Regions from separate parts of the Halalkalibacter sp. HAAS-P014 genome, predicted to be linked through region 2. Evidence: a T-box and tRNA genes for the amino acid it is inferred to sense, from the RefSeq annotation. Region 2 holds a T-box; the other holds one or more tRNA genes.

Region 1 (3,408 bases), on a different contig from region 2:
TCGAGTATTTTTTCAGTCGATAGATTCTCATCTACTCTACAACCTGTAGCTACTAAAATTGATAGTAATGCCATCAATAACATTGTCTTCATCTAATTCCCCTTTCGTCCATTACTTTCTTAACGTTTCTACTTTTTTCTATAGAGGTTTAACAACTATCAGACAGGGTATCAAACTAATATACAAAAAGAAAGGGGTTGGTCGTAAAACAACATCAGAAAAGCGTCGTAATTCTTACAGTTACACAGAGTTGGTTTACCAGCCACACTGTATTCGGCATTAAGCCCGAAAAACAATTTCATAAAAGATCCAAGATCCATTAAAGAAAAACTAAAGAATAGAAAGTAATTTTATAGAAAGGATTGGTATAGAATGGCTACCGTTACTGCTGGATTCCAAGTTTTGCCGAACGGAAAAGATATGTACACTGATGGAATGATTCCTGAAGTCCTGAATTTAGTAAAAGAATCAGGTCTTGAATTTTATATCGGTCCAATGGAGACCGTTATAGAGGGTGATTTACATGAAGTATTTGACGTCATTAAGGAAGCACAAACTTTAGGAATTAACACCGGCGCATCTGAATGTATCACGAATATAAAGATTCATTATAAACCGAGTGGTGTCTCAATTGAAGATAAAGTATATTAATGATAACTTTAGCAACTATGCTAAGGGGATTATAGAGATATTAAAAGGCAGAGCCTGTGGCGAAGCTCTGCCTCTTCATATTACAAATAATTTCAGAAACAAAAAAGGCGAAGCATCGCTCCCCCTGAGTAATAATTAGCTTTAATTTACCTCATCAAAATATAAAAACTCTGTTTTAAAATACAGCGAGTCTGGTTTTTTGGCTCCACGTTTGTCAAGTTCACAAAATAGGTTTTTGTATTCCACTAAAGATAATTGCCCGAAAATATAACTTTTTTGAATATGGTCTAATAATTCATTTTCATCGAACGGCTCACGCTTTTCAACTAGTACAAAACGATTAATTAGATCTTCTACTTTCATAGCAACTCACTCATTTCCCCAAGGTTTTTGATGTGTATGCGCTTACATAAGGAGTATAACACAGGAGTTGCTTTATTTATTAATTTTTGAAAATTCAAACTTGCGACAGATTTATACATATAGCTACAAATTTTAAATTGCTAATACAAGCTTTGTTTGGGCAACCAAAAGTGAACATAAGACAATGACAATTTAAAAGGCAAAAGCCATATAATGACTTTGCCTTTTACTTTCTAATGGAGATGATCGACTCTTACCTGGAAGTGGCGTGCACTATTCCATCTTACTAGTAAACATACGCTGTACCAACGATAACTAATAGAATAAACAGCACTACGATTAACGCGAAACCTGTAGCTGGTTTATAACCGTGAGACATTCCAAGCCCTCCTTTCATCACTTTTTGCGAGTATCACCCTCGCATTATCAATGTATGTTGCAGGGTTATTTTTTGCATAGTTAGGTCAACTACTAAAAGCGTGGAATTTTCGCATTTAGAATTGAAATAAATTAGCAATGTATTATCATTACTCGAGTTTTCAATCAACAAGTCCAAAAAGAGCTCACCCGAAAAATTCAGGTAAGCTCTTTTTTAAAATCACTAATCACTCTTCAACCTTATTACTACCTCTCGAAGTTGAACACCCATTGATTGAATGACGATCGCAATTCGAATTAAAATTGATGCTCAATTCGTTCTTCCGGTTCTGTTTTCCGGTCCCTTCCGATCTACTCCGAGTTTGCGTCTACTTCCACTCACTACCCTAGTAATAAGTACACCTTATTACGACAAAACAAAAAAGGCCAATTTTTGCTGACCTTTTCAAAAGTATTTATGTATAATTGCATAATGGCGCGCCCTAGAGGATTCGAACCTCTGACCGACGGCTTAGAAGGCCGTTGCTCTATCCTGCTGAGCTAAGAGCGCAAAATGGTGCGGGTGAAGGGAGTCGAACCCCCACGTCATAAGACACTAGATCCTAAGTCTAGCGCGTCTGCCAATTCCGCCACACCCGCAATCAATTGTAATGGTGGAGCCTAGCGGGATCGAACCGCTGACCTCCTGCGTGCAAGGCAGGCGCTCTCCCAGCTGAGCTAAGGCCCCAAGAAATTATAACCGTGCACCAACCATTGATTCGCACACATAAGCGTTACTTATGCAGCCAGCTCGATCAGGGTTACCTACGGCACACAGAATAATCTACTTATGGCTGCTCCCTTCCGGACCTGACCAAGTTCATAGGCTTCTGTTGCGTAGACCCCAATTGTCAACACCGCTTGCATAAGGCAAACCTTACATGTAACGAACCGCTGGATGGAATTCAACTCTGCTAAGGCGGATTGCAGATTACAGGGCACCGCCATCTCCCCATCTAGCACGGTATGTATAGTTGTTATACCTTATGTTTTAAAAAGTTGGTGACCCGTACGGGATTCGAACCCGTGTTACCGCCGTGAAAGGGCGGTGTCTTAACCGCTTGACCAACGGGCCATAAAAACCGAAAAGATTAATGGCGGAGAAGGAGGGATTTGAACCCTCGCGCCGGTTGCCCGACCTACACCCTTAGCAGGGGCGCCTCTTCAGCCACTTGAGTACTTCTCCACATTTTTGCCAAAAAGCAATAATAACTGGTGGAGGATGACGGGATCGAACCGCCGACCCCCTGCTTGTAAGGCAGGTGCTCTCCCAGCTGAGCTAATCCTCCATTTGAATGGTGGACCCTGTAGGACTCGAACCTACGACCAATCGGTTATGAGCCGAGTGCTCTGACCAACTGAGCTAAGGGTCCTCTCTAGAAATGCATTTGAAAAGTCTATTGCGACGACAAAATTAATCTTAGCATAAAACAAAATTCCACGCAAGTACTTTTCAGCAATTAAATCAATCATTAGAACTTTTTTTCAAATTTAAAAGCCGACACAAAACATATTAATATAATAAAAACGCATTAGCAACCTTTTTTTGAAAATAATTAAAGAAAGGTCAATTTAAATAGAAAATAGATCTCTAAAGTACTACCACAATAAGCTTACTCTATTCTAAGTAACTTTTAGAAGTAGATTAATAAAGAAAACCAACCAAGAAAACTTGGTTAGTTCACATAATATTACCTTACTTCACTGTATTAGATTTATTTACTAACGAGAATCCTTCATACCCCCTAGCTGCAACTTCACTACATTTTTCGCGGTAAGCTCCAACTCCTCCAAGGTAGATTAAAAACCTGCGTGCCTTACCAGGGATATTTTGTCCGGTGTACCAGGAGTCTGTTTTAGTAAACAGTGTTGCTTCAGCAACCTCTCTACAGTGCTTACTCCATGCCTCTTCTGCCTCAACTTTTGCCTCAATTGTCCCGATATCTTCTTTTCTAAGGTATTCTATACAATCAGAAA
Region 2 (3,408 bases):
GGAAATCTTTAACTGCTGCCGGTTTTATCCTAATGTTGAACTCTGCTGCAGGGGTGGTTGGCAGTTTGTTGGGTGGACGGTTATTTGATAAAATTGGAGCTTATCAAACGATGGTTTGGGGACTAGTTATTACTTCAATAAGTGCTGTTATTTTAATATTCTACCATAGTTATTATTATTATATGTTTCTTTTAATTGGATTAGGATTTGGCTCAGGTATGATCTTCCCAGCGATGTATGCATTAGCAGGCAGTCTTTGGCCAGAAGGGGGACGAAAACCTTTTAATGCGATGTATATCGCTCAAAATGTTGGGGTGGCACTTGGCACGGCATTAGTGGGAGTGATTGCAGCGATAGAGCTAACCGCCGTTTTTACAGCTAATGCGATAATGTATTTATTTTTAACGATTTTTGTTGTGGTGTGTTTTAAGAAAATTGGGGCAAGGTCTTATGAGGCAAATACCTCAAATGTGTTTGAACAAAAAATACCGATACGGAACAATTATCGAATGCAATCACTGGTGCTATTGTCAATTGCTTTCTTTATATGTTGGGTTGCCTATACTCAGTGGCAAGCCAATGTATCTGTACACACGCAATCTTTAGGGATTTCTGTGCAGCATTATAGTTTGTTATGGACCATTAACGGATTGATGATTGTGTTTGCTCAGCCTGCAATCTCATGGATTATAAAAAAGTGGGTACATACGTTAAAACAGCAAATGATTGTTGGTGTCCTTATTTTTATGGTATCTTATGTGATTCTTATGCATGCGAGTGTTTTTTCGATGTTTCTAGTTGCAATGATTATTTTAACAATTGGAGAGATGTTTGTGTGGCCAGCTGTTCCGACGGTTGCGAGTAAATTAGCACCAAAGAATAAGGAAGGATATTATCAAGGTATCATCAATAGCGTCGCGACAGGTGGAAGAATGATAGGACCACTTTTAGGAGGGTTTTTAGTTGATCTCTATTCAATGTCCATCCTTATTATAGTGCTTTTAGGTTTATTCTTATTGGCAATTACAGCATTAATGGTATATGATTCACCACTTAAACGAGTATCTACGAGTAATGTTCAGGAAGTAAAAATGCCAAAGTTAGGCTAAGGTTGCTTGACACAAGGCCTCTGAATTCATACAATACAAATAAGTTCATAATGCTAACGTTGAAAAGGAGTAGTAATCATAGTTGGGAAACTAGAGAGCTGACGGGTGGTGCAAGTCAGTCGAACAAGTATGATGAACTCACCTTGGAGTTTCGAGAGTGAATAAAGTAGCTTTCGACGGGCACGGCCGTTATTAGTGAAGAGCGAATGAGTTTTCTTGAAAATTCATTAATGTGGGTGGTACCGCGGGAAGTATAAATACTCTCGTCCCTAACAGGTTTGTTAGGGATGGGAGTTTTTTGCGTGTTGGGGTAATGAATGCAAGAAGTACCCACTTTTGAAAAACAAATTGGCTAGAAATGATGCTCGATACATATCGCCATTGAACAAGATACTATAGGAGGATTAACGATGTCGTTTTCACATGATCAGATTGAGAAAAAGTGGCAAGATTACTGGGAGAAAAACAAAACGTTTCGAACTACTGAAGATGCAAACAAACCAAAATTTTATGCATTAGATATGTTTCCGTACCCTTCCGGTGCTGGACTACATGTTGGTCACCCTGAAGGGTATACAGCAACGGATATTTTATCCCGTATGAAACGGATGCAAGGATATAATGTTTTACATCCGATGGGATGGGACGCTTTTGGACTGCCAGCAGAACAATATGCGCTTGATACGGGAAATGATCCTGCGATTTTTACTGAGCAGAACATTAATACGTTCCGTCGTCAGATAAAGTCTTTAGGATTCTCTTATGATTGGGATAGAGAAATTAATACCACCGACCCTAATTATTATAAATGGACACAATGGATTTTTACGAAGCTTTATGAAAAAGGGCTAGCCTATATTGATGAAGTAGCTGTGAATTGGTGTCCTGCACTGGGCACGGTGTTAGCCAATGAGGAAGTTATTGATGGGAAAAGCGAACGTGGGGGCCATCCAGTTGAGCGCCGTCCGATGAAGCAATGGATGTTAAAGATTACAGCTTATGCAGATCGCCTGCTTGAAGATTTGGAAGAGCTTGATTGGCCGGAAAGTATTAAAGATATGCAGCGCAACTGGATTGGACGTTCTGAAGGGGCGGAAGTGACCTTTAAAGTGGATGGACACGCATCAGAAGAGGTTCAAGTCTTTACTACTCGTCCTGATACGCTTTTTGGGGCAACTTATATGGTTTTAGCGCCTGAACATAACCTTGTAAATGTGATCACAACAGCTGATCAACAAGAACAAGTAGAAGCTTACAAAGCAAAAGTAGCAGCAAAGAGTGATTTAGAACGTACAGAGCTCTCAAAAGAAAAAACGGGTGTATTTACGGGAGCTTATGCAATTAACCCAGTAAACGGTGAACAAATTCCGATCTGGATTGCTGATTATGTGCTTGTAAGTTATGGTACAGGTGCGATTATGGCTGTACCTGGTCATGATGAGCGTGACTATGAGTTTGCAAAAACATTTGACCTAACGATACGCGAAGTGGTTGCAGGTGGAAATGTGGAAGAAGAAGCATACACTGGAGACGGTGAGCATGTAAATTCGGACTTCTTAAATGGTTTAGATAAAGAAGTGGCGATTCGTAAGATGATCGACTGGTTAGAAGAGAATCAATTTGGGAAAAAGCAAGTAACGTATCGTTTACGTGACTGGTTGTTTAGCCGTCAACGTTACTGGGGAGAGCCAATTCCAGTTATTCACTGGGAAGATGGGACGATGACAACTGTTCCTGAAAATGAGCTACCACTTGAATTACCGAAGATGACAGAAATCAGACCATCGGGTACAGGTGAATCCCCTCTTGCAAATGCGAAGGAATGGCTAGAAGTCGTTGATCCAAAAACAGGTAAAAAAGGCCGTCGTGAGACGAATACAATGCCACAATGGGCAGGTAGTTGTTGGTATTATCTTCGCTACATTGATCCAAACAATTCAGACGCGTTAGCTGACCCAGAAAAATTAAAAAAATGGCTTCCAGTTGACATTTATATTGGTGGGGCTGAGCATGCTGTTCTACACCTTTTATATGCTCGTTTCTGGCACAAAGTACTATATGATATTGGTGTAGTGACAACGAAAGAACCTTTCCAAAAGCTCTATAACCAAGGAATGATTCTTGGTGAGAATAATGAAAAAATGAGTAAATCAAAGGGGAATGTTGTGAACCCTGACGATGTCGTAGCAAGTCACGGAGCTGACACGTTACGACTATATGAAATGTTCATGGGACCACTTGATGGATCGATCGCTTGGTCTGCAAATGGTTTAGATGGCGCACGTCGCTTTTTAGATCG

What was found. The T-box of region 2 lies ahead of leuS (leucine--tRNA ligase). A T-box ahead of a tRNA ligase gene usually reads a tRNA of that ligase, here a tRNA-Leu.
Region 1: it encodes a tRNA-Leu, which carries the amino acid that the T-box ahead of leuS (leucine--tRNA ligase) is inferred to sense. The anticodon was not compared.

Annotation. Positions count from the first base shown of each region.
Region 1 is NZ_JBWQTV010000011.1:162,145-165,552, forward strand. It holds gene AC1FXZ_RS09395 (DUF6612 family protein) at 1-92, opposite strand, end outside; gene AC1FXZ_RS09400 (thiamine-binding protein) at 373-651, shown strand; gene yppF (YppF family protein) at 793-1,014, opposite strand; gene AC1FXZ_RS09410 (YjcZ family sporulation protein) at 1,301-1,393, opposite strand; tRNA gene AC1FXZ_RS09415 (tRNA-Arg) at 1,866-1,942, opposite strand; tRNA gene AC1FXZ_RS09420 (tRNA-Leu) at 1,947-2,031, opposite strand; tRNA gene AC1FXZ_RS09425 (tRNA-Ala) at 2,044-2,119, opposite strand; RNA gene ffs (signal recognition particle sRNA large type) at 2,132-2,396, opposite strand; tRNA gene AC1FXZ_RS09435 (tRNA-Glu) at 2,432-2,506, opposite strand; tRNA gene AC1FXZ_RS09440 (tRNA-Ser) at 2,527-2,617, opposite strand; tRNA gene AC1FXZ_RS09445 (tRNA-Val) at 2,645-2,720, opposite strand; tRNA gene AC1FXZ_RS09450 (tRNA-Ile) at 2,728-2,804, opposite strand; gene AC1FXZ_RS09455 (flavin-containing monooxygenase) at 3,128-3,408, opposite strand, start outside.
Region 2 is NZ_JBWQTV010000023.1:99,741-103,148, reverse strand. It holds gene AC1FXZ_RS18340 (MDR family MFS transporter) at 1-1,109, shown strand, start outside; T-box leader at 1,160-1,383, shown strand; gene leuS (leucine--tRNA ligase) at 1,520-3,408, shown strand, end outside.